3 regions of the Nocardioides sp. NBC_00368 genome follow, and region 1 is predicted to be linked to each of the others. Evidence: riboswitches for the same ligand, from Rfam matches in the RefSeq annotation. Region 1 holds a riboswitch; each other region holds the start of a gene.
What was found. Region 1 has a riboswitch for cobalamin ahead of OG984_RS28390 (cobaltochelatase subunit CobN). Riboswitches for the same ligand answer to the same signal wherever they lie in the genome.
Positions count from the first base shown of each region.

Region 1 (10,020 bases):
CGACTACCTCGGCGCAACCGGGGCGCTCATCGACTCCGCGATCGCCCGCGCCATCGAGACATGGAAGCATCTCGCCTGATGGGCATACCGGACGTACTGGACGGGCAGTTCGTGGGGTTGACGGGTGTTTCAGTGCCCGTCAACCCCAGGGGTACCCGGTCGACCGGGTATCCCGCACCCACCCCCGCCGGAATCTGGAAGGACCTGTCATGACGCCGAGGATCACCCCTGTCGAGCTGGCCGGAGACCCGAGCAAGCCGGTCCTGGTCGTCGGCCCGTCCCTGGGCACCTCGGTCACCGCGCTCTGGGCCGCCACGGCCGAGCTGCTCGCGGACAGCTTCCACGTCATCGGCTGGGAGCTCCCGGGCCACGGCCACGGCGCGCCGACCACCGACGCGTTCTCGATGGCCGATCTCGCCGCGGGCGTGCTCGCCTGCGTCGACCGGGTCCTCACCGACCGCGGTGAGCGCCACGGCGCGTTCGCCTATGCCGGCGACTCGGTCGGCGGCGCGGTCGGCCTCCAGCTGCTGCTCGACGCACCAACCCGGGTGAGCGCCGCGGTGCTCACCAACACCGGGGCCAAGATCGGCGAGCCCGACGGCTGGAACGACCGTGCCACGACCGTACGCGGCGCCGGCACCGCCTCCCAGATCGCCGGCTCCACCCAGCGCTGGTTCTCCCCCGGCTTCCTCGAGCGCGAGCCCGCGCGGGGCGGTGCCCTGCTCCACTCGCTGCGCGACGCCGACGCGGAGAGCTACGCGCTGGTGTGCGAGGCGCTGGCGGCGTACGACGTACGCGGGCGGCTCGCCGAGATCGCCGCGCCGGTCCTGGCGATCGGGGGTGTCGACGACGCCCCGACCCCACCCGCCTCGCTGGAGGAGATCGCCGTCGGTGTGCGCAACGGGCGGCTCGTCACCCTCGACGCCGTCGGCCACCTCGCCCCCGCCGAGGCGCCGCACGCCGTCTCCAGCCTGATCACCGCCCACGTGACCGCGGCCGACCCGGCCTATGCGGCCGGGATGAACGTACGCCGCCAGGTGCTCGGCGATGCCCACGTCGACCGGGCCACCGCCGCGATCACCGACGTCAACCGCGACTACCAGGACCTGATCACCCGCTATGCCTGGGGCACGATCTGGACCCGCCCCGGGCTCGCCCGCCGGGACCGCTCGATCGGCGTCCTCACCGCCCTGGTCGCGGGGCGCCACTTCGAGGAGCTCGAGTTCCACCTCCGCGCCGCGCTCACCAACGGGCTGACCCGCGAGGAGATCGTCGAGGTGCTCCTGCAGACCTCGATCTACGTCGGCGTACCCGCCGCCAACACCGCGTTTGCCGTCGCCAACCGGGTGCTGAACGAATAGCTTGGCGGGCATGACCATCACCGCGACCGTCGTCGGCGCCGGACCCAACGGCCTCGCGGCCGCGATCGTGCTCGCGCAGCACGGCGTGAGGGTCACCGTCCTCGAGGCCGCGGAGACCGTCGGTGGGGGCACCCGCACCGCCGAGCTGACCGTCCCCGGGCTGCGGCACGACATCTGCTCGGCGATCCACCCGCTCGGGGTGGCCTCACCGCTCCTGCGCGAGCTGGAGCTGGACAGATACGGGCTGCGCTGGCGCTACCCCGAGGTCGAGCTCGCCCATCCGCTCGACGGGGGCGAGGCCGCGCTGCTGCATCGCTCCGTCGAGGAGACCGCCGCGGGGCTGGGTGCTGACGAGCAGCGTTGGCAGCAGGTGTTCGGCCCGGTCGTACGCGGCTTCGACGCCATCACCGACCACATCCTCGGCCCGATCCTGCGCCCGCCGCGGCACCCGTTCCGGATGGCAGGCTTCGGCCTGCGGGCCGCTCCGCCGGCGACCGTGCTCGCCCGGGCGTTCCACGAGGAGCGGGCGAAGGCGCTCTTCGCCGGGTGCGCCGGACATGCGTTCCGTCCCCTGGGCAGCCCCGGCACGGCCGCCGTGGGCACCATGCTCATCGTCAGTGGCCACCGGCACGGATGGCCGGTCGCCGAAGGCGGCTCGCAGGCGATCACCCTCGCGATGGCGGGGCTGCTGGAGGATCTGGGCGGCAACATCGTCACCGGCACCACCGTCCGCAGCCTCGCCGACCTGCCCGACGCCGACGCCACCCTGTTCGACACCAGCCCGGGAGGCTTCGCCGACATCGTCGGCGAGGCCCTTCCCCGACGGCAGCGCCGGGCGATGCGGCGATGGCAGCACGGGCCCTCGGCGTACAAGGTCGATCTCGCCGTCCGTGGCCCGATCCCCTGGCGTGACCCGGAGATCGGCCGCGCCGGGACCGTCCACCTGGGCGGCACGATCGAGGAGGTGACGGCGAGCGAGCGGGAGATCGCGGCCGGCCGGATGCCGGAGCGCCCGTTCGTGCTGCTCGGCCAGCAGTACGTCGCCGACCCGTCCCGCTCGGCAGCAGACCTCAACCCGGTCTGGGCCTACGCCCAGGTCCCGCACGCCTACGAGGGCGACGCCACCGCCGCGGTGCTGGCCCAGATCGAGCGCTTCGCCCCGGGCTTCGGCGAGCAGGTCGTGGCCACGCACGTGACCACGCCGGCCGACTACGCGACGTACAACCTCAACTACGTCGGTGGCGACATCTCCACCGGCGCCAACACCCTGCGTCAGCTCGTCGTCCGCCCCACCCTCGCGGCCTATGACACCGGCATCTCGGGGATGTTCCTCTGCTCCGCGGCCACCCCGCCGGGGGCCGGCGTCCACGGCATGTGCGGCTACCACGCCGCCCGCCGGGCGCTGCACCACCTCGGCGCGGCCGAGAAACCAGGTGCCAGCGGCGTACGTCCTGGCTAACGTCTCGCCCATGCCGCAAGCCCGCCTGCGCACCGAGCGCCTCGAACTGGTCCCGCTGAGCGAGGAGCACCTGCCCTTCCTGGTCGACCTCAACTCGGATCCGGAGGTGCTGCGCTTCCTGTTCACCCGTGCGCTGACGCCGGCGGAGACCGAGGAGCGGATGCACAAGTGGCTCCGCTCGGCGCGGGAGACGGATGCGCTGGGCAAGTGGGTCGGGTATTCGGCGGCGGGTGAGGCCGTCGGGCTCTACATGTTCGAGCTGCCCGACAACCCGCCGCGCACCGATGCGGCCGAGCTCGGCTACCGGCTCCCCCAGCGGAACTGGCGGCAGGGCTACGCGAAGGAGGGCTCGCTCGAGCTGCTCCGGCACGGGTTCGAGGACCTCGGCATCGACCGGGTGATCGCGCAGACGATGGCCGTCAACGAGGCTTCCCGCGCGACGATGGTCTCGGTCGGGATGAGCTTCGTGCGTGGCTTCCAGCAGGACTGGGAGGAGCCGCTCCTCGGACATGCCGACGGCGAGGTCGAGTACGAGATCACCCGCGAGGCCTGGCTGGCGCGTCAGGCGGGGTAGGCTGCGAGCACGCTCGTGGCGCAGGAACCCGGTGAGAGTCCGGGGCGGTTCCGCCACTGTGACGTCCGTACAGCTTCTGGGCACGGACACAGCCAGACACTGGCCACGGGCTATCCGACCGATCGACGGGGCGAGAACCCCTAGGAGGACCCCGGCATGGCCGACCCTGCACGCGTACGCATCGCCCTTCTGTCCACCTCGGACACCGACCTGCTCTCGGCCCGTGCCAGCGGAGCCGACTACGCCTGGGCGAACCCGTCGCGGGCGACGGACCTCGAGGCCGTGGTCGCCGAGGCCGACCTGGTGGTCTTCCGGCTGCTCGGCTCCCCCACCGACCTGTGGGACGGCCTGAGCGCCGTCAAGGAGCGCGGCACCCCGGTGGTGGTCCTCGGCGGCGAGCAGCAGCCGAGCGCCGAGCTGATGGAGCACTCCACGGTGCCGATGGGCGTAGCCGCGGAGGCCCACCGCTACCTCGCCGAGGGTGGGCCGGCCAACCTCGCTCAGCTGCACGCGTTCCTCTCCGACACGGTCCTGCTGACCGGGTTCGGGTTCGAGCCGCCGGCGGAGGTGCCGGCCTGGGGGTTCGCGGAGCGCCCTGCGCCCGCCAACGACACCCTCCCCCGGATCGGCATCCTCTACTACCGCGCCCACGAGACCAGCGGCAACACCGCGTTCGCGCACGCGCTGGCCGACGCCATCGACGCGACCGGGGCCGCCACCGGCGTACCCGTCTTCGCGGGGTCGCTGCGCTCGGCGCCCGACGACCTCTACGAGGCGCTCGGCACCCTCGACGCGCTCATCGTGACCGTGCTCGCGGCGGGCGGGTCCGTGCCCGCGTCCGCCTCCGCCGGTGGCGAGGACGAGGCCTGGGACGTGGAGCGGATGGCGGCGCTGGACATCCCGGTGCTCCAAGGCCTCTGCCTGACCAGCTCGCGCGCGGAGTGGGAGGCCTCCGACGACGGCGTGACGCCGCTCGACTCGGCCAACCAGATCGCGATCCCCGAGTTCGACGGCCGGATCATCACCGCCCCGTTCTCGTTCAAGGAGCTCGACGAGCAGGGTCTCCCCCACTACGTCGCCGACCCCGAGCGGGCCGCGCGGGTGGCCCGGATCGCGGTCAACCACGCCCGGCTCCGCCACACACCCAACCCCGAGAAGCGTCTCGCGCTCGTCCTCTCCGCCTACCCCACCAAGCACGCCCGCATCGGCAACGCGGTCGGCCTGGACACCCCGGTCTCCGCGATCCGGATGCTGCGCCGGCTCCGCGAGGAGGGCTACGACCTGGGGACCGACAACGAGGTCGTACGCATCCTCGACTCCGTCGCCGCGGAGGAGGGCGACACCGCAGCCGGTGACGCGCTGATCCACGCGCTGATCGCCGCCGGCGGCCAGGACGAGGAGTGGCTGACCAACGCCCAGCTCACCGACGCCCACGTCCGGATCTCCAAGGCCGACTACGACGAGTGGACCGCGGATCTCCCCGCTGAGCTGCGCGAGCAGATGGTCGAGACCTGGGGGCCGACGCCGGGCGAGCTCTTCGTCAACGACAACAACGAGCTGGTGCTGGCCACGCTTCAGGCCGGCAACATCGTCATCCTGATCCAGCCGCCGCGCGGGTTCGGCGAGAACCCGGTCGCGATCTACCACGACCCCGACCTGCCGCCCTCGCACCACTACCTGGGCGCCTACCGCTGGCTCGAGCACGGCTTCGGTGCCGACGCCGTCGTCCACCTCGGCAAGCACGGCTCGATGGAGTGGCTGCCGGGCAAGAACGCAGCGCTGTCGGCGTCATGCGGCCCGGATGCGGCCATCGGCAACATGCCGCTGATCTACCCGTTCCTGGTCAACGACCCCGGCGAGGGCGCCCAGGCCAAGCGTCGCGCGCACGCCACGATCGTCGACCACCTGGTGCCGCCGATGGCCCGCGCGGAGTCCTACGGCGACATCGCGCGGCTGGAGTCGCTGATGGAGGAGTACGACCGGATCTCCTCCATGGACCCCGCCAAGCTGCCCGCCATCCGCGGCGAGATCTGGCAGCTGATGAAGGCCGCCGAGCTCCACCGCGACCTCGGCATGGAGGAGCGTCCCGAGGACGACGACTTCGACGACTTCATGCTCCACATCGACGGCTGGCTCTGCGAGATCAAGGACGCCCAGATCCGCGACGGCCTGCACGTGCTCGGCGGCGCCCCCGAGGGTGAGGCACGGATCAACCTGGTCCTCTCGATCCTGCGCGCCGCGCAGGTGTGGGGCGGCGTCGGCGGCGCCGTGCCCGGTCTGCGGGCGGCGCTCGGCCTCAAGGAGGGCGCCGACACCCGGGCCGTCGACGAGATCGAGACCCAGGCGCGCGACCTGGTGGAGCGGATGGACGCGGCCGGCTGGGACCCGGCCGCCGCCGAGACGCTCCACGACGACCCGGCGGTTCAGCAGGTTCTCGCCTTCGCCGCGACCGAGGTCGTGCCCCGGCTGGCGAGGACCACCGACGAGCTGGGAGCCGTGCTGCACGCGCTGGACGGTGGCTTCGTCCCCGCGGGGCCGTCGGGCTCGCCGCTGCGGGGGCTCGTCAACGTACTTCCGACGGGGCGCAACTTCTACACCGTCGACCCGCGCGCGGTGCCCTCCCGACTGGCGTGGCAGACCGGGCAGGCGATGGCCGACTCGCTGCTGCAGCGCTACCTCGACGAGACCGGCGACTACCCGACCTCGGTCGGGCTCTCCGTGTGGGGCACGAGCGCGATGCGTACGTCGGGCGACGACGTCGCCGAGGTGCTCGCGCTGCTCGGCGTGGCACCTGCGTGGGACGAGGCCTCGCGCCGCATCACCCACCTCGACGTCATCTCGCTGGAGGAGCTGGGCAGGCCGCGCATCGACGTGACCGTACGCATCTCCGGGTTCTTCCGCGACGCCTTCCCGCACGTCGTCTCGATGCTCGACGACGCGGTCCGGATGGTCGCCGACCTGGACGAGCCCGCCGAGAAGAACTTCGTCCGCGCGCACACGCTGGAGGACCTGGAGGCACACGGTGACCAGCGCCGCGCGACGTCCCGGATCTTCGGCTCCAAGCCCGGGTCGTACGGCGCCGGGATCCTGCAGGTGATCGAGGCCGGCAACTGGCGCTCCGACCAGGACCTCGCCGACGTGTACGCAGCCTGGGGCGGCTTCGCCTACGGCCGCGACCTCGACGGCGCCCCGGCGGCGGACGACATGCGCGCCAACTACCGCCGGATCAAGGTCGCCGCCAAGAACGTCGACTCCGCCGAGCACGACATCGCCGACTCCGACGACTACTTCCAGTACCACGGCGGCATGGTCGCCACCGTCCGCGCGCTGACCGGGTCGGATCCGAAGGCGTACGTCGGCGACTCCACCTCCCCCGACGCCGTGAAGACCCGCACGTTGCAGGAGGAGACCAACCGCGTCTTCCGGGCCCGCGTGGTCAACCCGCGCTGGATCTCGGCGATGCAGCGCCACGGCTACAAGGGCGCCTTCGAGCTGGCCGCGACCGTCGACTACCTCTTCGGCTTCGACGCGACCGCCGGCGTGGTGCAGGACTGGATGTACGAGAAGCTCGCCCGCGAGTACGTTCTGGACGAGACCAACCAGGAGTTCATGCGATCCTCGAACCCGTGGGCGCTGCGCGGCATCGTCGAGCGGCTGCACGAGGCGGCCGAGCGGGGGCTGTGGGAGGAACCCGACCCCGAGCTCGTCGCGCAGATGCAGGAGATCTACCTCGACATCGAAGGTGACCTGGAGGAGGAGTGATGACTTCTTCTGGCAAGCGTCGGATCAAGATCATCGGCGTCGGTCCCGGCGACCCCGACCAGGTCACGCTCGAGGCCGTGGCCGCGATGCGGTCGGTCGACTACTTCCTGGTCACCGACAAGTCGGGCACGGTCAAGAAGGGCATGCCCGACCCGCTGGTGCGGGCCCGCGAGGAACTGCTCGACCGGCATCTGTCCGCGCCCGCGCGGGTGGTGAAGGTCGCCGACGCACCCCGCGAGCGACGCGAGGAGTTCACCGGGACCGACGCGGAGTACCGGACGGCGGTCGCCGACTGGCACCGCGCCCGGGTCGAGCGCTACCTCGCCGTGCTCGCCGAGCACCCCGGTGACGTCGGCTTCCTGGTCTGGGGCGACCCGGCCTTCTACGACTCCACGATCCGCGTCGTCGACCAGATCGCCGAACAGCTCGACGTCGAGGTCGACGTCATCCCCGGGATCTCCTCGGTGCAGCTGCTCGCCGCCCGTCACCGGCTGGTGCTCCACGACGTCGGGCGACCGCTCTACGTCACCACCGGCCGCGCGGTGCTCGAGGCCGTCGAGGCCGGGCACGACAACCTCGTGGTGATGCTCAACCGCGTCGTCGAGCTTCCTGGGCTCGAGGACTGGCGGATCTGGTGGGGCGGCAACCTCGGCACGCGCGAGGAGGAACTCGTCGCCGGCACCGTCGGCGAGGTCCTTCCGGCGATCGAGGAGGCGCGCGCCCGGCTGCGGGACACGTCCGGCTGGGTGATGGACATCTACCTCCTGCGGGCTCCGCGGACGACCCGATGAGCGGGCTGCTGGTCGCCGGGACCACCTCGGACGCCGGCAAGTCGGTCGTGACGACCGGGCTGTGCCGGGCGTTCGCCCGCCGCGGTGTGAAGGTGGCGCCCTACAAGGCGCAGAACATGTCCAACAACTCGATGGTGGTCTCGACAAGCTCGACCACCGGTGAAGGCTCGACCACCGGAACCGGCGGGACGACCGCCGAGATCGGCCGGGCGCAGTGGGTCCAGGCGCTGGCGGCACGGGTCACCCCGGAACCGGCGATGAACCCGGTGCTGCTCAAGCCCGGCTCGGACCGCCGCAGCCACGTGGTGCTGATGGGGCATCCCGCCGGTGAGGTGTCCTCACACGACTGGGAGGCGGGGCGCCGGCATCTGGCGACCGCGGCCCATGCTGCGTACGACGATCTCGCCTCTCGTTTCGACGTGATCGTCGCCGAGGGTGCCGGCAGCCCGGCGGAGATCAACCTGCGGGCCGGCGACTACGTCAACATGGGGTTGGCCCGGCATGCCGGGCTGCCGACCGTGGTCGTGGGCGACATCGACCGGGGTGGGGTCTTCGCGGCGATGTACGGCACCCTGGCCCTCCTCGAGCCCGAGGACCAGGCCCTGATCAGCGGTTTTGTCATCAACAAGTTCCGCGGCGACGCCGGGCTGCTGAAGCCCGGGCTCGACTCGCTGGAGTCGCTCACCGAGCGCCGGGTCTTCGGGGTGCTGCCCTGGGAGCCGTCGCTGTGGCTCGACTCCGAGGACGCGCTCGACCTGGAGGGGCGGCGCGCGGAAGCCGGTGCCACCCGCAAGGTCGCAGTCGTACGCCTCCCCCGCATCTCGAACTTCACCGACGTCGACGCGCTCGGCCTGGAGCCGGACCTCGACGTCGTCTTCGCCTCCTCCCCTGCCGACGTCGCCGACGCCGACCTGGTCGTGCTGCCCGGCACCCGGTCCACGATCAGCGATCTGGCCTGGCTGCGCTCGCGCGGTCTCGACGTGGCCCTGATCGAGCACGTACGCCGCGGCCGCCCGCTCCTCGGGATCTGCGGCGGCTTCCAGATGCTCGGCGGTGTGATCGCCGACCCTGACGGGGTCGAGGGGTCGGTCGCCGAGGTCGAGGGGCTGGGGCTCCTCGATGTGCGCACCGACTTCGCCCCCGCCAAGAACCTCCGCCTGCCCACCGGGTCGGCGCTCGGGGTCGAGGCGAGCGGCTACGAGATCCACCACGGCCGGATCACCCGCGGCGACGGGGTCACCGAGTTCCTCGGTGGCGCGCAGGCCGGCAACGTCTTCGGGACGATGTGGCACGGCTCCTTGGAGGGCGACGCTCTCCGCGGCGCGTTCCTCGGGGCCACGCTGGGCCGCGAGCCGTCCTCGGTCTCCTTCCCTGCCGCCCGTGAGCGCCGCCTGGACCTGATCGGCGACCTCGTCGAGGAGCACCTCGACGTCGACGCGCTGCTCGACCTCGCGACCGCCGGTCGCGCCGCGAGCGCCGGTGAGGGGATCCGATGAGACTGCTGATCCTCGGCGGGACCGGGGAGGCCCGGGACCTGGCGGCGCGCCTGCTCGAGGAGGGCGTGGACGTCACCTCGTCGCTGGCAGGCCGGGTGGCTCGGCCCCGGCTGCCGGTGGGCGCGGTGCGGATCGGCGGGTTCGGAGGGGTCGAGGGCTTGAGGGGGGCTCTCGACCACTTCGACGCCGTCGTCGATGCGACGCATCCGTTCGCGCGTGGCATCTCGGCCAACGCGGCGGCGGCCTGCGCGCAGACCGGCCATCCGCTGCTCCGCCTGGAGCGGCCGGGCTGGCCGGCGGACCCGTCCTGGGCCTACGTCGACACCCACGACCAAGCCGCAGCGGTCGCCGCCGATCTCGGGCAGCGTCCGTTCATCACGGTCGGGCGCCAGGAGCTCGCCCGGTTCGTCCCGGCGCTGGCCGGCCACGCGGCTCTCGCCCGCGTGGTCGACCGCCCCGACCTCGACCTGCCCGAACCCTGGACACTGCTGACCAGCCGTGGCCCCTACGAGATCGAGGGCGAGCTCGCGCTGATGAGCGAGCACCGGACCGACGTGCTCGTCACCAAGGACTCCGG
Region 1 covers NZ_CP107970.1:5,936,531-5,946,550, reverse strand. Annotated here, with positions in the region: gene OG984_RS28410 (lyase family protein) at 1-79, shown strand, start outside; gene pcaDC (bifunctional 3-oxoadipate enol-lactonase/4-carboxymuconolactone decarboxylase PcaDC) at 210-1,361, shown strand; gene OG984_RS28400 (phytoene desaturase family protein) at 1,372-2,820, shown strand; gene OG984_RS28395 (GNAT family N-acetyltransferase) at 2,831-3,394, shown strand; cobalamin riboswitch at 3,394-3,516, shown strand; gene OG984_RS28390 (cobaltochelatase subunit CobN) at 3,551-7,156, shown strand; gene cobF (precorrin-6A synthase (deacetylating)) at 7,156-7,947, shown strand; gene OG984_RS28380 (cobyric acid synthase) at 7,944-9,443, shown strand; gene OG984_RS28375 (cobalt-precorrin-6A reductase) at 9,440-10,020, shown strand, end outside.

Region 2 (10,020 bases), 180 kb from region 1:
AGCGCCCGGGCGATCTGCGTACGCTGCCGCTCGCCGCCCGACAGGGTCGAGAAGCGCTGCTCGAGGCGGTCGGCGATCCCAGCATGGGCGGCGGCCTCCTCGATGACGGCGCGGTCCTGGGCGCTGTCGGGCGCCCAGGCCGGGCGGTGCGGGATCCGGCCGAGGGCGACGACGTCGCGTACGCGGAGGTCCTGGCTGGTCGCGGGCTCCTGCTCGACGACGGCGAGCCGGCGCGCGAGGCGGCGCCGGGACATGCCGCCGAGCGGGCTGCCGTCGAGCAGGACGTCGCCCGAGTCCGGCGGCCGGAGCCCGGCCAGGATCCGGATCAGCGAGGACTTCCCGGACCCGTTGGGCCCGAGCAGGCCGACGGTGGCGCCGTCCTCGACCTGGAGGGACACGTCGTCGACGACGAGTCGGCCGCGGGGAGCCCAGCTGACCCGGCCGGCCTCGAGCGCGGTCATCGCCGCGCCCTCATCAGCACCAGCGCGAAGGCCGGCACCCCGACCAGCGCGGTCGCCACCCCGACGGGGAGCTCTTCGGGGTCGATCACGGTCCGGGCCGCGGTGTCGACCCAGATCAGGAAGATCGCGCCGAGCAGCGCGGTGGCCGGGAGCAGCAGCCGGTGCCCGACCCCGACCAGGGCGCGGGCCAGGTGGGGGAGGACCAGCCCGACGAATCCGATCGCGCCCGAGGTCGCGACGATGACGGCCGTCATCAGCGCCGTCAGCACCAGCAGCACCGCCCGGATGCGCGCGACGTCGACGCCGAGCGAGGCCGCCGCGTCGTTGCCGAACGCGAACGCGTCCAGCCAGCCGGCGCCGACGACGCAGCAGAGCAGCCCGCCGAGCACGATCACCCCGCACACGAGTACGTCGGTCCAGCTGGCCGAGGAGAGCGACCCGAGCAGCCAGAACAGCACCCCGCGGGTCTGCTCGGCATCGGCTGCGGTGAACACGATGAACGAGGTGAGCGCCGAGAAGAGCTGGGTCGCCGCGATGCCGGCCAGGATGAGCCGGTCGGTGGTGCCGCCGGCGAGCGAGGCGAGCAGCAGCACCAGGGCGAACGAGGCGAGCGCACCGGCGAACGCCCCGGTGGAGAGCCCGATCGCGCCCGAGCCGACGCCGAGGACGACGATCGAGACCGCGCCGGTGGAGGCACCCGAGGAGATGCCGAGCACGAACGGGTCGGCGAGCGGGTTGCGCAGCAGCGACTGCAGGATGATCCCGCAGATGGCGAGACCCGCACCGCAGATCCCCGCGAGCAACGTACGCGGCAGCCGCAGGTCCCACACGATGCTCTGCTGCAGCAGCGTCAGCTCGGAGGACCCGAGCCCGGCCCGGTCGGCCACGACGCCGTAGACGTCGGCGATGCTCAGGTCGGAGGGGCCGACGGTGATGGCGCCCGCCACCGAGGCGACCACCACCAGGGGAGCCAGGGCCAGCAGGACGCCGGCGCGGGGGACGCGGCGCGCCGACATCAGCGGAGGCCGAGGGCGGCCAGCTGGTCGGCGACGTTCTCGACCGCGTAGACGGTGCGGATCGAGGGGTTGAGCTCGGCGCCGGAGACCGTCACGAAGCGGTCGTTGCGGACCGCGTCCATCCGGGCGGTGACCGGGTTGCTCTTCAGGTAGTCGATCTTGGCGCGGGCCGTCTCGGCGGTCTGGCTCTTGCGGGTCAGGTCGCCGAGGACGATGACGTCGGGGTTGCGCTCGGCGACGGTCTCCCAGTTGATCTGCGGCCACTCGTCGGTGGTGTCGTCGAAGACGTTCTCCACACCGAGGGTGCGGCCGATGATGCCGGGGCCGCCGCAGCAGCCGGCCAGGTAGGGCGACTCGGAGTTCGCGAACCAGTACATCGCGCTCACCTCGCCGGCGGGTGCCTTCGTCCGGGCGGCCTCCAGCCGCTGCGACAGGTCGGCGACCAGCTTCTCGCCGCGGTCGGGGACGCCGAAGATCCGCGCCAGGTCGGTGATCTCCTGGAAGATCGTCTCGATCTCGAGAGGGTCGAGACGGGTGCCGTCGTCGTCGCCCTCGTTGTCCTTGACGCACTCGGCGGGGGAGAGGTAGGAGCCGACGCCCAGCTTCTCCAGGTCCTCCGGCGTGGTCACCCCACCCTCGCCCAGGGTGCTGATGAAGGAGGCGGTGACGAAGTCGGGCTCGGCCTCCAGTACGCGCTCGTAGGAGGGCCAGTCGTCAGCGAGCCGGGGGACGCGCTCGTTGTCCTCGGCGAGCGAGTCGAGCACCGGGTCGGTCCACACCGCGGTGCCGGCCATCCGGTCGGCGAGGCCGAGCGAGAGCAGGATCTCGGTGGAACCCTGGTTGAGCGAGACCGCCCGCTCGGGTGGCGCCTCGAGGGTGATCTCGCGACCGCAGTTGGTCAGCGTGAACGGGAAGCCGGCAGCGTCGCCGGCGTCGGCCGCCGCCTGCTGCGCGCCGGAGGGCTGGCCGGCTCCGCAGCCGACCAGTGCGGCGCCGAGCACCAGCACGGCGCTCGCGGCGACCGTTCGGATCAGGGTCGGTCGGATGGTGCGAGACAGGTGCACGTCGGTCCTCGAGCGGGTCGCGGGCTGGTGCGCGTCGCCCGTGCTGACCGGCAGCGGTCTGCTGCAGGGCCAGCAGGTCTTCGGACTCGGGATCGACCGGCGCGAGACGCCTTCCCAGACCCGAGGGCCCAGTGGCACAGTGTCCCGTCCGTCACCCACACCGCTGCGCGTCAGTCCCGGACTCTCACCGGGTTCCCGTGCCGGGACTACGTCCCGAGCGGCTGGCCCGAAGACCGTAGCAGGCGCGCCCGCCCGCCGCCGTGACGCCCTCAGCCCTCGCGATGGGCGCTGAGCCCGTCCTGCCCGGGCGCAACCGAGTCGTGGAGCTTGATCGTGTGGTCGTACTGCTCCTCGACCATCGGCCGGTAGGCGATCCGCGGCTCCGTCATCACGCCCTCGAGACGTACGCTCAGGTCGGCCTCGATCCGTGCCATGACCTCGGCGTCGACGAGGTCGGCGTCGGTGATCAGGTGCGGACGCAGCGGGTCCATCCCGGTGTACCAGAACGTGCCGTGCAGCAGCGGCCACAGGACGTCCTCGATGTGGCCGCTGATCCCGCGCGGGCCCAGGGTCGCGGCCCGGTCGCCGGCCGTGACGATGGTCAGGGCGCGCTTGCCGGCCAGGCCGCCCTTGCCGTACTTGAGCGGCTTGCCGGTCTCCGGATCCGGTACGTCGAAGGCGAACCCCGACTCGAAGACCCGGTCGATCCAGCCCTTGAGGATGGCCGGCACCGAATACCACCACAGCGGGAACTGCACGACCAGCAGATCTGCCTCCCGCAGGCGGTCCTGGTGGTGGCGTACGTCGGCCTCGCCCCGTTCCACCAGAAGTGGATTGAAACCTTCTCGATAGAGGTCGATCTCGTCGACGGTCCAGCCGGTCGCGACGAGAGCGTTCCGGCCCGCCTCCTGCAACCGTCCGTTGAGGGACGACGCGTGCGGATGTGCCCATACCCAGAGTGCGTGCATGGGTCTCTGAACGCGGTCTGACGCGGCAGGATTCCCGCCTGGATGTGGGTGGGCGTCGTGCCGGTCTGACCACAAAGTCCGAACCTCGCTCAAATTAGCGGCCGAAGAGTGTTGACGTATGTGATTGCCATCACTAGCGTAAACCAGGCTTGAAACCTTTCAATTCGAGGAGCTGCCCATGCCGGACACACCCGCCGCACTGGAGCTGCGGGACGTGGCCAAGTCGTTCGGCCCCGTACGCGCCCTCCGGTCTGGAAGCCTCCGGGTCGAGGCCGGATCCATCCACGCGCTCGTGGGGGAGAACGGAGCCGGGAAGTCGACCCTGGTCAAGATCGTCGCCGGGCTCTACCGCCGCGACGCCGGCGACTATCTGCTCTCCGGGGAGCAGGTCGACTTCCGCAACACCGCCGAGGCCAAGCAGGCCGGCGTCGCGGTCATCTACCAGGAGCCGACCCTCTTCCCCGACCTCTCGGTCACCGAGAACATCTTCATGGGACGCCAGCCGACCAACCGCTGGGGCAGGATCGACCGTGCCGCTATGCGCACCGAGGTCATCGAGCTCTTCGCCCGGCTCGGCGTGCCGATCGAGCCCGACCGCCCGACCGAGGGTCTCTCGATCGCCGACCAGCAGCTGATCGAGATCGCCAAGGCGCTCTCGCTCGACGCCAAGGTCCTGATCATGGACGAGCCGACCGCGGCCCTGTCGGGCAACGAGGTCGAGCGACTGATGACCGTGGCGCGCACGCTGCGCGACCAGGGCTGCGCCGTCGTGTTCATCTCGCACCGCTTCGACGAGGTGTTCGCGCTGTGCGACACCATCACGGTGATGCGCGACGGCGCCTACATCTCCACCGACCCGATCGCCGCGGTCACCGAGGACGAGATCGTCCAGCGACTGGTCGGGCGCGAGGTCTCCGACCTCTACCCGAAGCTCGAGGCCACCGTCGGCAAGCCCCTGCTCGAGGTCAGCGGCCTCACCCGCACCGGCCTGTTCCAGGACATCAGCCTCACCGTCCGCGAAGGTGAGATCGTCGGCCTGGCCGGCCTCGTCGGTGCCGGGCGCAGCGAGGTCGCCCAGGCGATCTTCGGCGTCGACCCCTACGAGAGCGGTGAGGTGACCCTCGACGGGCGGCCGGTCCCGCCGGGTGACCCGCGACGCGCGATCGAGATGGGACTGGCCTTCGTCCCCGAGGACCGCCGCCAGCACGGCCTCGTCCTGGACGCACCGATCTCGCGCAACATCACGCTTCCGACGAGCGGCCGGCTCGCCCGCACCGGGCTGATCAGCACCGGCATCGAGAACCGCTCGGCCGCCGACTGGGCCGCCCGGCTCGAGGTCAAGGCCGCGACCCTCGACACCCTCGCCGGCACCCTCTCGGGCGGCAACCAGCAGAAGGTCGTCCTGGCCAAGTGGCTCTCCACCCAGCCGAAGGTGCTGATCATCGACGAGCCCACCCGAGGCATCGACGTCGGCACCAAGTCCGAGGTGCACCGACTGCTCTCCACGCTCGCGCAGGAGGGCCTCGGGATCCTGATGATCTCCTCCGAGCTCCCCGAGGTGCTCGGGATGGCCGACCGCGTGATCGTCCTCAGCGAGGGTCACCAGACGGCCGAGCTGAGCCGCGAGGAGGCGACCCCCGAGGCCGTCATGCGCGCGGCGACGGCCCACCACTCCACCACCCTGAACGTCAGCGAGGCATCATGACCACCACGCTCGACGCGCCTGCCCCGGCCGCGCCGCAGCCACGCCACAGAGCAGCCAGCCGGCTGACCTGGCTCCTGAAGCAGCGCGAGACCGGCATCGCCGTCGCCTTCATCCTGCTGCTCGTGGTGACCACGGCGGTGAACCCCAACTTCCTGTTCAGCACCGACGGCTGGCGCGACCTCACCCTGACCCCGGCGATCCTCGTCTGCCTGGCGATCGGCCAGGCGATGGTGATCGTCACCCGCAACGTGGACCTCAGCGTCGGGTCGACCCTCGGGCTGACGGCGTACCTCGCCGGTCGGCTCTTCCTCGACACCGGGCTCCCGGTGATCCTCGTCGTGCTGATCGCAGTCGCCGCGGGCGCCGTGCTCGGTCTGGTCAACGGGGTGCTGGTCGCCTTCGCGAAGGTGCCGGCGCTGGTGATCACCCTCGGCACCCTCTACGTCTACCGCGGGATCATGCTCGAGTGGGCCGGCAGCGACCGGATCAACGCCTCCGACATCCCGCCCGGGCTGCTCGACTTCGGAACCGGATCGTTCCTGTTCATCCCCAACCTGGCGTGGATCTCGTTCGCGCTGCTGGCCGTGGCCATCTATCTGATGCGCTCCACCCGCGTCGGCCGCGAGTTCTACGCGATCGGCTCCGACCCCGATGCCGCCACGCTCTACGGGCTGCGCGACAAGCGCCGGGTCCTGCAGGCGTTCGCCACCTCGGGTGCGCTCGCGGGCCTCGCCGGGATCCTGTACGTCTCCCGCTACGGCACCATCAGCTCCGGTGTCGGCCTGGGCATCGAGCTCGAGGCCGTCGGCGCCGCCGTCGTCGGTGGCGTGGCCATCTTCGGCGGCAGCGGCACCGTGCTCGGGGCGGCTCTGGGGGCGTACCTCCTCACCACCATCAACCGGGCGCTCCCGGTCCTGGGCATCCCCGACTTCTGGCAGCAGGCCGTCGTCGGCGCGCTGATCATCGGCGCGATCGTCCTGGACCGCTACTTCGCCCGCCGTCAGCACGACAAGCTCCTCGCAGAGAGGGAAGAAGCATGACCAGCCTGCTCTCCGAGAAGGCGCCCGCCCGGACGTACGCCGCGCACGCCAAGCCGTGGTGGCAGCGCACCCTGATGACCAGGGACACGGCGATCATCGCCCTGCTCGTGGTCGTGTGGACGTACGCCTCGATCGCGATCCTCAACTTCTCCGACCCGATCACGGTCTACTTCCTGGTGCTCGACATCGCGCCGATCCTGCTGATCGCGCTGCCGATGACCCTGATCATCATCACCGGCGAGATCGACCTGTCGGTGGCGAGCGTCGTCGGGCTCTCCAGCGTCCTGTTCGGGGTGCTGCACCGTGAAGGCCTCCCGATGGTGGCCGCGATGGTGCTCGCGCTGCTCGCCTGCGCGGTCGCGGGAGCGCTCAACGGCGTGCTCGTCACCCGCTACGGGCTGCCGTCGCTGGCCGTCACGATCGGCACCATGGCGCTCTTCCGCGGGATCGCGGTCGGCGCGCTCGGCACCACCGCGATCACCGACTGGCCCGACGCCTGGGGCGATGTCGTACAGGCTCGGATCGGCGACTCCCAGATCCCGCTGATGACGGTTCCGCTGGTCGTCCTGATCGTGCTCTTCGCGGTCGTCCTGCACTTCACGCCGTTCGGTCGGGGCATCTTCGCCGCGGGTCTCAGCAAGGATGCGGCCCGCTTCTCGGGTGTCAACGTCGACCGTACGAAGCTGATCCTGTTCACGCTCAGCGGCCTGATCTCGGGGCTGGCCGGCATCTACTTCACGCTGCGCTACGGCAGTGCGCGGGGTGACAACGCCACCGGCATGGAGCTGCAGGTCATCGCGGCGGTGCTGCTCGGCGGGGTGTCCATCTTCGGCGGCCGCGGCGCGATCCCCGGGGTGATCGCCGGCGTCGTCCTGATCGGGACCATCGGCAGCGCGCTGCGCCTCGACGGACTCAGCGCCAACCTCATCCAGATCATCACCGGCGTACTCCTCATCGCAGCGGTCATCGCGGCCAGCGTCCTCGGCTGGACCGGTCGCATCGTCGGCACCTATCGGCTGCCCAAAGAACGGGTAGAGCAGAGCTCGGACAAACCATCCTCGAAGAACTCAAAGAAATCGGAGTGAGAGACATGACCAGCAAGTTCCGACGCGCCGGCAGTGCCGTCGCCATCGTTGCGGCCCTCGGCCTCACCCTGTCCGCCTGCGGTGGCGGGAGCGGCAGCGGCAGCGATGGAGAGGGTGGCGGCGACACCAGCAGCATCACCTTCATCCCGAAGAACCTCGGCAACCCCTACTTCGACGCCTCCGACGCGGGCGGCCAGAAGGCAGCCGACGAGATCGGCACGAAGTGGTCGCAGGTCGGCCCGACCGAGGCGACCCCCGACTCCCAGGTCAGCTTCATCAACACCGCGACGCAGCAGCGTGCCGGCGCGCTCGTCGTCTCGGCCAACGACCCGACCGCCATCGGCGACGCCCTCGACGAGGCCCGCAACGCCGGCACCAAGGTCGTCACGATGGACTCCGACACCGAGCCGCAGTTCCGCGACGTCTTCGTCAGCCAGGCCGACGCCGCCGGCATCGCCAAGAGCCAGGTCGACCTGATCGCCGAGCAGATCGGCGGCAAGGGCGAGATCGCGATCCTCTCCGCGGCGGCCAACGCCACCAACCAGAACGAGTGGATCAAGCTGATGGAGGAGGAGCTGGCCGCGAACCACCCCGACATCAAGCTCGTCGACACCGTCTACGGCAACGACGACGACCAGACCTCCTTCGACAAGACCGCCGGCCTGCTGCAGTCCCACCCGAACCTCAAGGGCATCATCAGCCCGACCACGGTCGGCATCGCCGCGGCCGCGCGCTACCTGTCCGACTCGCAGTACAAGGGCAAGGTCGCGCTGACCGGTCTCGGCACCCCGAACCAGATGCGGGAGTACGTCAAGGACGGCACCGTGAAGTCCTTCGCGCTGTGGGACCCCGAGCAGCTCGGCTACCTGGCCGCGTACACCGCCGAGGCTCTCGCCTCCGGTGACATCGAGGGCAAGGAGGGCGACACCTTCGAGGCCGGTGACCTGGGTGAGTACACCGTCGGTGCCGACGGCGTCGTCGTCCTCGGTGAGCCGACGGTCTTCGAGGAGTCGAACATCGACGACTTCGACTTCTGAGCCTGCGAGCCCCGTTCCGGTGAGCTTGCTCGCCGGAACGACGGGCGGGTCGAGATCTACGCCTCCTCGGCGCCCATCCCCGTGTAACACGCTGTTCGTAGGACTACTCGCCCTATCAGAACGACCGGGTAGACCTACGAACGACGTGTTACACGAGTCCGCCGCCGAGCTGTGTGAGCAGCTCGGCGGCGTTCGTCATGCAGCGCTCGGGGTCCGGCTCGAGGTCGGTCAGCGCGCGGACCGTGGTGGCTCCGGCCTGCTCGGCCTCAGCGGAGGAGAGGGTGGTGCGGCCGCACAGGACGGCGGCGGGGATGCCGCGCCTCGCCGCCGCCTCGAGTACGCCGAGCGGGGCCTTGCCGGACAGGGTCTGGTGGTCGAACGAACCCTCGCCGGTGACCACCAGGTCGGCGCCGACCAGGGCCTCGTGGAAGCCGACCAGGTCGAGGAGGAGGTGGACGCCCCGCTCGACCCGGCCGCCCAGCACCGCGAGCGCGGCGAACCCGACGCCCCCGGCCGCGCCTGCACCAGGGGTGTCGGCCGGTGCGGCGCGGTCGAGAGCGTCGGAGACGAGGGAGGCGTACGTCGTCAGCGACGCCTCGAGGATGGCCTGTTCTTCAGGGCCGGCGCCCTTCTGCGCGGAGAAGGTGGCGACCGCGCCGCGGGGGCCGAGGAGCGGGTTGTCGACGTCGCAGGCGACCACGATCTCCGTCTCCCGCAGGCGTGGGTCGAGGCCGTCGAGGTCGACGCATGCCAGGTCCTGGAGAGCCGCGCCACCTTCCGCGAGCTCGGCCCCGGAGGCGTCGAGGAGGCGTACGCCGAGGGCGCGGAGCATCCCCGCGCCGCCGTCGTTGCTGGCACTGCCGCCCAGACCGATGACGACCGTGCGGCCGCCGCCGTCGACGGCGGCGAGCATGGCCTCACCCAGCCCACGGGAGGAGGCGGTGAGCGGGGCCAGCCGGTCGCCGGGCAGCCGCAGCAGCCCGCAGGTGTCGGCCAGTTCGACGACCGCCAGGTCGCCGCGGACGGCGTAGTGCGCCGCCACCGGCTCGAGCGTCGGACCGGCGACCGTCACCGGGACCAGGCGGAAGCCGGCGCCGGCCAGCGCCGCCACGGTGCCGTCGCCGCCGTCGGCGATCGGCACGATGCGTACCTCTGTCTCGGGGTTCGCCGCGAGGATCCCGGCGGCGACCGCCTCGTCGACCTCGCGGGCGGTCAGGGAGCCCTTGAACTTGTCGCAGGCGACCACGACGACCCGACCGTCAGGCTGGTGGACGGCCATCACAGGTGGGGGAGGACGAGGTCGCGGTAGCGCTGCGCCATGGTGGCGAGCACCTCGTCGGGGTCGGCGGCCCAGACCGCCTCGTTGAAGATCTCGACCTCGACGTCGCCGGTGTAGCCGGTCTCGGCGACCATCCGGGTGATCGAGGCGAAGTCGATGACCCCGTCGCCCATCATCCCGCGGGCGAGCAGCGCGTCGGCGGGGATCGGCAGGTTGAAATCGCAGACCTGGTACGCCGCGATCCGCCGCTCCTCGCCCGCGCGAGCCACCTGGGCGGCGAGGTCGGGGTCCCAGAACACGTGGAAGGTGTCGACGACGACCGCGACCGCGTCGACCGGGTGCGGCGCCGCCAGGTCGAGCGCCTG
Region 2 covers NZ_CP107970.1:6,114,989-6,125,008, forward strand. Annotated here, with positions in the region: gene OG984_RS29245 (ABC transporter ATP-binding protein) at 1-461, opposite strand, end outside; gene OG984_RS29250 (FecCD family ABC transporter permease) at 458-1,477, opposite strand; gene OG984_RS29255 (ABC transporter substrate-binding protein) at 1,477-2,541, opposite strand; cobalamin riboswitch at 2,596-2,782, opposite strand; gene OG984_RS29260 (NAD(P)H-dependent oxidoreductase) at 2,811-3,509, opposite strand; gene OG984_RS29265 (sugar ABC transporter ATP-binding protein) at 3,688-5,214, shown strand; gene OG984_RS29270 (ABC transporter permease) at 5,211-6,254, shown strand; gene OG984_RS29275 (ABC transporter permease) at 6,251-7,339, shown strand; gene rhaS (rhamnose ABC transporter substrate-binding protein) at 7,345-8,376, shown strand; gene OG984_RS29285 (glycerate kinase) at 8,525-9,655, opposite strand; gene OG984_RS29290 (sugar phosphate isomerase/epimerase family protein) at 9,655-10,020, opposite strand, start outside.
Region 2: linked by a shared signal. The riboswitch ahead of OG984_RS29255 (ABC transporter substrate-binding protein) and the one ahead of OG984_RS28390 (cobaltochelatase subunit CobN) in region 1 are both predicted to bind cobalamin.

Region 3 (10,020 bases), 2.8 Mb from region 1:
CCCCGTCGACGGCGTTCCCGCTGGGTGCGAAGCTCGACGACCCGCTCGCGATGTACATGCAGGACCTGGCCACCATTCCGGCCAACCTGGCCGGTACGCCCGGCATCTCCATCCCGGCCGGGGTCTCCGACGCGGACGGGTTGCCCGTCGGCGTACAGCTCCTGGCGCCGGTCCTGGAGGACGCCCGTCTCTACCGCGTCGGTGCCGCCCTCGAGGCCGCCATCGGTCCGGTGCTCTCGATCGACAAGCTGGAGGTGGCCCGATGAGCGAGACTCTTGTCGCGTTCGACGAGGTGCTGGAGCGCTACGACCCGGCGATGGGCCTGGAGGTCCACGTCGAGCTCAACACCAACACCAAGATGTTCTGCGGATGCCCGGCGACCTTCGGCGGCGAGCCCAACTCCCAGGTGTGCCCGACCTGCCTCGGCCTGCCCGGCTCGATGCCGGTCGTGAACGCCAAGGCGGTGGAGAGCGCGATCCGGATCGGGCTCGCGCTCAACGGCTCGATCGCGGAATGGTGCCGGTTCGCCCGGAAGAACTACTTCTACCCGGACATGCCGAAGAACTTCCAGACCTCGCAGTACGACGAGCCGATCGTCTACGACGGCTACCTCGACGTCGAGGTCGAGGGGGAGACCTTCCGCGTCGAGATCGAGCGCGCCCACATGGAGGAGGACACCGGCAAGACCACCCACATCGGTGGCTCGACCGGCCGTATCCACGGCGCCGACTACTCGCTGGTCGACTACAACCGCGCCGGCATCCCCCTGATCGAGATCGTCACCCGCCCGATCCTCGGCACCGGTGCCAAGGCGCCGCTGGTGGCCAAGGCCTACGTCGCGGCGCTGCGCGAGATCCTGCTGGGGCTGGGCGTCTCCGACGTACGCATGGACCAGGGCTCGATGCGCTGCGACGTCAACCTGTCGCTGTCCCCGAAGGGTTCGGACAAGCTGGGCACCCGCACGGAGACGAAGAACGTGAACTCGCTGCGCTCGGTCGAGCGGGCCGTACGTTTCGAGATGTCGCGCCACGCCGGGATCCTCGACGCGGGGGAGGCGATCTTCCAGGAGACCCGCCACTTCCACGAGGACACCGGCACCACCTCGGCCGGACGGCCGAAGTCCGACGCCGACGACTACCGCTACTTCCCCGAGCCGGATCTCGTCCCGGTCGCGCCGAGCCGCGAATGGGTCGAGGAGCTGCGTGGCACGCTGCCCGAGCCGCCGGCTGAGAAGCGGGCGCGGCTGCAGGCCGAGTGGGGCTACTCCGACCTGGAGATGCGTGACGTGTGGGCCGCCGGTGCGATGACGCTGATCGAGGCGACCGTCGCCGAGGGCGCCTCCGCCCAGGCCGCGCGCAAGTGGTGGATGGCGGAGCTCTCCCGGGCCGCCAACGACCGCGGCGTCGAGCTGGCCGAGGTCGGGGTCACCCCGGCCCAGGTCGCGGAGGTGCAGAAGCTGGTCGACGGCGGTTCGCTGACCGACAAGCTCGCTCGCCAGGTGTTCGAGGGGCTGCTCGCAGGTGAGGGCACGGTCTCCGAGATCATCGACGCCCGCGGCCTCGCCGTCGTCTCCGACGACGGCGCGCTCGGTGCGGCCGTCGATGAGGCGATCGACGCCCAGCCTGCTGTCGCGGAGAAGATCCGCGGCGGCAACCAGGCCGCGGCCGGTGCGCTCATCGGCGCCGTCATGAAGGCGACCGGCGGCAAGGCCGACGCCAAGCGCGTGCGCGAGCTGATCCTGGAGAAGCTCTCCTGATCCCACGCCGAGTCGGCTCGTCCTGACAACAGAATCCGCCGAGTCGGCGCGTCATGACGCGCCGACTCGGCGGTGGTTTTGGTCAGGATGAGCCGACTCGGCGGTGGGTGGCACTGGCAGACTGTCCGGCGTGACCGAGCCCTTCCGCATCGCCCTGCTCATCGACGCCGACAACGCCCCCGCGGCCAAGATCGACGCGATCCTGAACGACCTGGCCGAGTACGGCGAGGTGACCATCCGGCGGGCCTACGGGAACTGGACCAAGCCCGAGCTCAAGGGCTGGATCGAGGAGCTGCACGATGCGGCCATCCGGCCGATGCAGCAGTTCGACCTGACCGCCCACAAGAACGCCTCCGACATGGCGCTCGCCATCGACGCCGTGGAGCTGCTGCACGCGGCGATCCCGGACGCGTTTGCACTGGTCTCCTCCGACTCCGATTTCACCCCGCTGGTGCACTACCTGCGCGAGAAGGGCCGCGCGGTCTACGGCTACGGCCGGGAGAAGACCCCGGCGCCGTTCAAGAGCGCCTGCACCCGGTTCACCGTGGTCGAGAAGCTCGGCGGCTCCGAGGAGGAGACCGACGCCGACTCCGAGGCCGGTGCCACGCCCGCCCGCAAGCCGTCCTCCTCGGCGACCACGGGACAGGTGCTGAAGCGCAACGCCCGGCTGATCCAGCTGCTGCGCAACTCCATCGCCGCGGCCGCCGACGACGACGGCTGGGCCCTGGTCGGCACGGTCGTCTCCCGCATCCGCAACCAGTCCTCCGAGGACCCGCGCAACTACGGGTACGCCACCTGGACCAAGCTCATCAAGGCGATCGACCTCTTCGAGCTCAAGGACGAGGGCACCTCGGCGATCGCGGTCAGCGACAAGCGCAACAGCAAGAAGTGACGTACGCCTACTAGGACGCGTCCGCGGTGCGGTCCTGGTCCTCTGCCTTCTTCGGCTTCGGGCGGGCGCACTTGATCCCCTTGGGCACCGACCCGTTGAGGTGCCTCAGCGCGGCCTTGAAGTCGCGGCAGCGCTCGGCGTCCTCCTCCTTGTTGGGGGGATAGCCGATCGCCGCGTTGACCTTGCCCATCTCGAGGGCGTCGGCGAGCGGGTTGATGTCGCGGGCGACGGTCCAGTACCACCGCGAGATCGGCGCGCTGTGGTCCAGCGAGCGGGCCAGCTCGGGGCGACGACGCAGGTCGATCCCGAAGTAGGCGCCGGCGTCGGTGTAGTTGGCCTCGCCGGTCAGCTGGATGTAGCCGCGGCCGGCGTACTTCCGCTTGTCGTGGGGGCCCTTGGCGTCGTGGTGGAAGGAGCTCTCGTTGGCGAGCGTGGTGAGGTAGGCCGCCTGCCGGTAGGGGGTCGTGATCCGGGCGTCGGACATGGCGCGGTTGAGGGTCGGCAGCCCGGTCTCGACGGTCTTCTTGTTCCCGACCTTGTCGCCGAACATGGCAACCAGATCGGCGTACGTGACCGAGGCCCGAGCCGGGGCCGCGACTGCCGTCGTGGCCGGGCAGAGGGAGAGAAGGGTGGCCGAGATCAAGGTTGCGACAAGGCCGAGAATCCTGTGGCGCATGGGGACAGAGTGACTCCTCGACGGCGATCCCGCAAGCAGGGCCGACCCGGCATAAGATGACCCCCGAATCAAGCAGAGCCTCAATCAACACACGCCGTGGTGGGGGAAGCCGGTCGAATCCCGGCGCTGACCCGCAACCGTAGGCCCGGGACATCGAGGGTCCTGAGCGAGCCGGAGCACCTGCCGACGGACGCGTACTGACCTGACGCTGTCGTGGAAAGCAGCGGGTCGGCCCTTGGCCTTCCCGACGAACAGCGCGGAAGGAACCATGAAGAAGACCGTCCTCGGTGGCATCGCCGCCGCCCTCGCCCTCACCTCGCTCGCCGGCTGCGGCGAGAAGGCCGTCGAGGAGGGGGAGAAGCCCACCTACGACGCGAAGGTGTCGACCTCCGTGGCCGACTGGCTCGTCGCCCAGGCGCCGAAGGGTGTGGCCCGCAACGCGCAGTACGGCACCGACGACTTCGGGCTCAGCGCCGACATCGGGATCGCGCTGGCCGAGGTCGGTGGCTACGACGAGGAGATCGCCACGATCGCCGCGGCCGTGATGACGAACAAGAAGGCCTACACCTCGCCCGGGTTCGGCACCGTGACCTCGGCCGGGGCCACCGCGAAGGCGCTCGTCCTCCAGCAGAACATCGATGCCTCCGACCCCGGTCTGCTGAAGCAGCTCGAGGGCACCGTCGCCGAGAACGGCCGCATCGCCGACGAGCTCGACCCCAAGAACAAGGAGGCGGCCGACTACTCCAACACCATCGGGCAGTCGTACGCGGTCTGGGCGCTGAGCAACGCGGAGAGCAAGGAGGCCACGGCCGCCGCGGAGTTCCTGGCCGGGCAGCAGTGCGAGGAGGGCTGGTTCCGGGTCACCTTCACGGCTGACCCCGCGGCCGCCGACCAGACCTGCGACGGTGACCCGAAGGCGGCTCCGGACGCCGACGCCACCGCGTTCGCGCTGATCGCGCTGTCCTCGGTCGCCTCTCCCGAGGCCGAGAAGGCCGTCGAGGCGGGCGTCGAGTGGCTGAAGGAGACCCAGGCCGAGGACGGTTCGTTCAAGGCGGCGACCGGCAACGTCGCCAACTCCAACACCACCGGCCTGGCCGGGTGGGCGTTCGGCCGCGCCGGTGAGACCGATGCTGCCGAGAAGGCCGCGACCTGGGTCTCCGAGCACGTCGTGACCTGCGGTGACGACGTCGGCGCGGTGGCCTACGACGACGCCGCCCTGACCGAGGGCAACACCAAGGGGCTGGCCAAGGAGTCCGAGGGGATGTACCGCCTCGCGGCCGCGCAGGCGCTGCCGTCCCTCGTCTTCCTGCCCAAGGACGCGACCACGAAGAGCGCGTGCTGAGCCTACGGTCCGCGATGGTGGCCCTGGCGATCCTCGCCGGGGCCACCGCACCCGTCCTCACCCCGGCTCCAGCTTCTGCCGCGGAGGCGTGCGACGACGTCACCGTCGTCGTCGAGCCCAACGCCCTGGGCGGCGACCCCGAGATCGCCTGCGTCCGGCCCGAGGAGGGCGACACCGGTGCCGACCTCTTCGAGAAGGCGGGGCATCCGCTCACCTACGTGACCTCGATGCCCAGCGTCGTCTGCCGGGTCGACGGCCGGCCGAAGACCGCCGGCTGCGCCCAGATGCCGCCCGCCGACGCCTACTGGTCGCTGTGGGTCACCGACGAATCCGGGGCCTGGAGCTACGCCTCCAGAAATGTTACCGAAATCAGCGTGACCTCCGGGCAGGGTGTTGCGTTCACGTGGATAGACGACGATGTCGTTACCGCTCCGGCGACGGAACTTGGGGATGCTGTGGGGGCGCCCTCAAGCCCGTCGCCGGAGTTATCTCCGGAGGACTCGCCCTCCGAGCCCCGGCAGCTGCCCGGCTGGGTCGCTCCGGCCGGGATCCTCGCCCTCTTCTCCGTCGCCGGTGTCGTGTGGTGGCGTCGGCGATGAGCACTGTGCTTCGTGAGGCAGCGGTCGCGCGCCTGCCCCGTGATCTGCACCCCGTGGCCTGGTGGGTGTGGGCGATCGGCCTGGCTGCGTACGCCTCCTTCACCACCAACCCGCTGCTGCTCCTGCTGCTGGTGGGGGTGGTCTCGGTCGTGGTCGCGGCCCGCCGCGGGGAGCAGCCGTGGGCGAAGGCGTTCCGGCTCTACGTCGGCCTCGCCCTGTTCATCGTCGCCACCCGGGTGCTCTTCCGGGTGCTCCTGGGTGCCGTGCCGGGTCACGTGCTCATCGACCTGCCCGAGATCCCGCTTCCCGAATGGGTGCTGGGGATCCGGCTGCTCGGGCCGCTCACCCGCGAGGCGCTGCTGGCCGGCCTCTACGACGGCATGCGGCTCGGCGTGATCGTGATCTGCGTCGGTGCGGCCAACGCGCTGGCCAACCCGAAACGACTGCTGCGGTCGCTGCCGCCGGCGCTCTACGAGATCGGGACCGCGGTCGTCGTCGCGGTGACCGTGCTGCCGCAGCTGGCCGAGTCGGTGCAGCGGGTCCGCGCCGCACAGCGGCTACGGGCAGGGGCGACCGGGAGGGTCAAGCGGCTGCGCCGCTTCCTGGTCCCGGTGCTCGAGGACGCGCTGGAGCGGTCGATGGCGCTCGCGGCCGGCATGGACACGCGCGGCTACGGACGTACGGCCGGGGTCCCGGTCGCCACCAGGCGGGTCACCTCGGTGCTCATGCTGGTCTCGCTCGTCGGGCTCTGTGCCGGCGTCTACGCGGTGCTGGACGGGACCACGCCGGGCTGGCTGGCGACCAGCATGCTGGTGCTCGGCGTCGGGGCCGCGGCCATCGGGCTGAGGTTGGCCGGTCGCCGGGTCTCACGAACCGTCTACCGGCCGGACCGGTGGCGCTGGCCGGAGATCGTGGTGGCGCTGAGCGGTGTGCTGGTCGCGGTCGTGGGCTGGTGGGTCGCGCGGTCGCAGGTCCCGGTGGCCTTCCCCGGGGTGAGCACCGCGCCCGGGGTCACGCTGACGGCCATGTCAGGAGTGCTGGTCGGGCTGGTTCCAGCGGTCGCCGCGCCGATTCCGGCATCACTCGTCGAGGAGGAGACCGCCGCATGATCGAGCTGCGAGGGATCACGTTCACCCCGCCCGACTCCTCCGAGCACGTGCTCAAGGACGTCGATCTCACCATCGAGGAGGGCGAGCTGCTGCTCGTCTCCGGCCCGACCGGCTCCGGGAAGTCGACCCTGCTCGGCGTCATCGCCGGCCTGGTGCCCCGCTTCTCCGGCGGCACGCTGGAGGGTGACCTGCTGCTGGACGGCGCCTCGATCATCCGTACGCCGCCGCGCGAGCGCGCCGGGATCATCGGCTACGTCGGGCAGGACCCGGTGGCCGGCTTCGTCACCGACACCGTCGAGGAGGAGCTGGCCTACGGGATGGAGCAGCTCGGCCTCCCGCCGGCGACCATGCGGCGCCGGGTCGAGGAGACCCTCGACCTGCTCGGCATCGCCGAGCTGCGGCAGCGGTCGCTGCGTACGCTCTCGGGCGGGCAGCAGCAGCGCGTCGCGATCGGCTCGGTGCTCACCACCCACCCGCGGGTGGTCGTGCTCGACGAGCCCACCTCCGCCCTCGACCCCACCGCCGCCGAGGACGTGCTGGCCACCATCACCCGGCTCGTGCACGACCTCGGCACCTCCGTGGTCCTCGCCGAGCACCGCCTCGAGCGCGTCGTGCCCTTCGCCGACCGGATCGCGCTCCTCGTCGGTGACGGCTCCGTCGCCGTCGGCGACCCCGCCGACATCCTCGAGGACTCGCCCGTCGTGCCGCCGCTCGTCGAGCTCGGCCGCGAGCTCAGTTGGTCGCCGCTGCCGCTCACGGTGCGGGATGCGAGGCGGCGGGCGAGGGTTGTGGGATACCCGGTCGACCGGGGATCCCTCGGCTTGACGGGCACTGAAACACCCGACAAGTCCACGAAGTGCCTGTCCAGTTCCGGCCTCACCGTCACCCGAGGGCGTACGCCGGTCCTGCACGACGTCTCGATCGACCTGCCCCAGGGGAGGGTGACGGCGCTGATGGGACGCAACGGCTCGGGCAAGTCGACGCTGCTGTGGACGCTGCAGGGCACCCAGAAGCGCCTGACCGGGTCGGTGGAGGTCGCCGGCAAGGATCCGGCGACCCTCGACCCCGAATCGCGACGCACGCTGGTCGGGCTGCTGCCGCAGACCGCGGCGGATCTGCTCTACCTGGAGACCGTGGCCGAGGAGTGCGACGCCGGCGGGCCACGGACGCGGGAGATCCTGGACAGCCTCGTCCCGGGCATCCCCGACGACCAGCACCCGCGTGACCTCTCCGAGGGTCAGCGCCTCGCCCTGGCGCTGGCGCTGATCCTGAGCGCCGACCCGCCGGTCGTGCTCCTCGACGAGCCCACCCGCGGCATCGACTACGCCGCCAAGCACGCCCTGTCCGAGATCCTCCGCGACCTCACCGGCGCGGGCAAGGCGATCCTGGTCGCGACCCACGACGTCGAGTTCGTCGCCGAGGCCGCCGACGACGTCGTGGTGCTCGCCGACGGCGAGGTGGTCTCCGCCGGCGACGTACGCAGCGTCACCGCCGAGTCGCCCGCCTTCGCGCCCCAGGTGAGCAAGGTCTTCGGCCCGGGCTGGCTGAACGTGCGCGAGATCGTCGACGCGGTGGGGAAGCGATGATCAGGTTCTCGCCCCGCACGGCCCTCCTGCTCATGATCATCTCCGTCGCCGGGCTGATGATGTTCGCCTGGCCGCTGCTGCTCCACGGCTACGAGCGGGTGCAGCCGCCGTTCATCTTCCTCGCGCTGCTGCCGCTGATGCTCGTCGTGCTGCTCAGCGAGCTCGCCGCGGGCGGGATCGACACCCGGATGATCGCGATCCTCGGTGTGCTCAGTGCGATCGAGGCCGTCCTGCGTGCCGTCTCCTCCGGCACCGGCGGGGTCGAGCTGGTCTTCTTCATGCTCATCCTCGGTGGCCGCGTCTTCGGGCCCGCCTTCGGCTTCGTGCTCGGCTGCACGAGCCTGTTCGTCGCCGCGCTCGTCACCGCGGGCGTCGGGCCGTGGCTGCCCTACCAGATGCTCGGGGCCGCCTGGGTGGCGATGGGAGCCGGGCTCCTGCCACGCGCGATCGGTCGTCGCGAGATCGGGCTGCTGGCGGCGTACGGGATCGTCGCCTCCTACGCCTACGGGCTCCTCCTCAACCTGCAGGGGTGGCCGCTGCTGACCGGGGTCACGGTTCCCGGCGGGAGCGGCAACCTCTCCTACGAGCCCGGTGCCGCGCTCGCCGAGAACCTGGCGACGTTCCTGCGCTACACCCTGGTCACCTCGACCAGCAGTTGGGACACCGTGCGAGCCGTCACCACCGCCGTCGCGATCGCCCTCCTCGGCCCCGCCGTCCTCGCCACCCTCCGCCGAGCCGCTCGCCGGGCGATGATCGCCCCCGCCGAGGCGTCACCCCGGTCGGTCGAGTAGCCGCTCCCGTCGGCCGAGATCTGGCCGGCGCCGCACGTGTAACACGTCGTTCGTAGGACTATCCGGTCGTTCCGATAGGGCGAGTAGTCCTACGAACGACGTGTTACAGCTCGCCGCAGCCGCACAAACTGACGCCTCGGCCGACCGGAGTGACGTCTCGGCGCGGGTCAGACCCGCTGGTGCTCGGCGACGCGAGCGAGGAAGCCGAGCAGCAACTGGTGGACGCGGTCGGGCTGCTCCATCTGCACGAAGTGGGTGCCGTCGAGCTCGACGAAGGTGCCGTTCTTCAGCCCGGCGGCGACCCGGGACATGTGGCGCGCGCCGGCGACGAGATCCCGGGTGCCCGCGACCAGCACGACCGGCACCTTGATCCGGCGCGGCGATACCGAGCGGCGCTGGGAGGTGCGCAGGGCGAGGTGGAAGTACCACTCGACCGGCGTGGTCAGGAACTCGGCCAGCGCGGCCGCGGCGAGCTCGGGGTCGGGGACCTTGCCGATCAGGCCGGCTTTCGAGAACACCTCGATCGCCCGCGGGCCGAGCTCGAGCCGGGTGGCCACGGGAGTGATCAGGGAGCCGGTGCGGCGCAGCACCTTGGCGGCGGTGCGGGTCACGATCGCGGCCGCCGGTGCGGGCAGCGGCAACGGGCCCAGCATCGACTTGAAGGTGTCGCCGGGCACCCCGGCGACACCGAAGATGCCGGAGACCCGCTCGGGGTGGTCAGCGGCGAGCTCGAACGCGGTGTTGACGCCGATCGACCAGCCCATCACCACCGGTCGCGAGAGCGCGAAGGCGTCCATCACCGAGAGCGCGTCCTCGGCGAAGTGCCTCGATGTCGTCTGCTCCAGGTCCTTCGGCCTCGCCGAGCCGGAGGTGCCGCGGTGCTGCCAGGACACGACGCGTACGCCGCACGAGGTGTGCAGCAACGCCGGCCAGTTCCACGGGCTGGTGCCGAGACCGTTGCACAGCAGCACCGTCGGTCCGTCGATCACACCCTCGGGGTCGTTGGTCCAGGCCCGGATCAGGGTGCCGTCGTCGGAGAGCACGTCACGGAACGTGACCGTCGACTCGGCCATCGCCCGCGGGATTCTCATGCGGTCATTCTCTCCGATGCGAGCAGCTGGAGATAGTGCTGGACGTCTTCACGCTCCGCGCGCCGTAGCAGGAGCGCCTCCTCGGCCGCCTTGGCGTTGTGCCGGGCGACGATCTGAGAGGCCACCGGCCAAGCCAGCAGCAGCTGGATCGGTCGGAGGAACGGGCCCACCATTCGCC
Region 3 covers NZ_CP107970.1:2,564,382-2,574,401, reverse strand. Annotated here, with positions in the region: gene gatA (Asp-tRNA(Asn)/Glu-tRNA(Gln) amidotransferase subunit GatA) at 1-266, shown strand, start outside; gene gatB (Asp-tRNA(Asn)/Glu-tRNA(Gln) amidotransferase subunit GatB) at 263-1,756, shown strand; gene OG984_RS12225 (NYN domain-containing protein) at 1,887-2,648, shown strand; gene OG984_RS12220 (glycoside hydrolase family 19 protein) at 2,659-3,324, opposite strand; cobalamin riboswitch at 3,405-3,526, shown strand; gene OG984_RS12215 (prenyltransferase/squalene oxidase repeat-containing protein) at 3,593-4,666, shown strand; gene OG984_RS12210 (hypothetical protein) at 4,660-5,265, shown strand; gene OG984_RS12205 (energy-coupling factor transporter transmembrane component T) at 5,262-6,374, shown strand; gene OG984_RS12200 (ABC transporter ATP-binding protein) at 6,371-7,960, shown strand; gene OG984_RS12195 (ECF transporter S component) at 7,957-8,751, shown strand; gene OG984_RS12190 (alpha/beta fold hydrolase) at 8,919-9,842, opposite strand; gene OG984_RS12185 (hypothetical protein) at 9,839-10,020, opposite strand, start outside.
Region 3: linked by a shared signal. The riboswitch ahead of OG984_RS12215 (prenyltransferase/squalene oxidase repeat-containing protein) and the one ahead of OG984_RS28390 (cobaltochelatase subunit CobN) in region 1 are both predicted to bind cobalamin.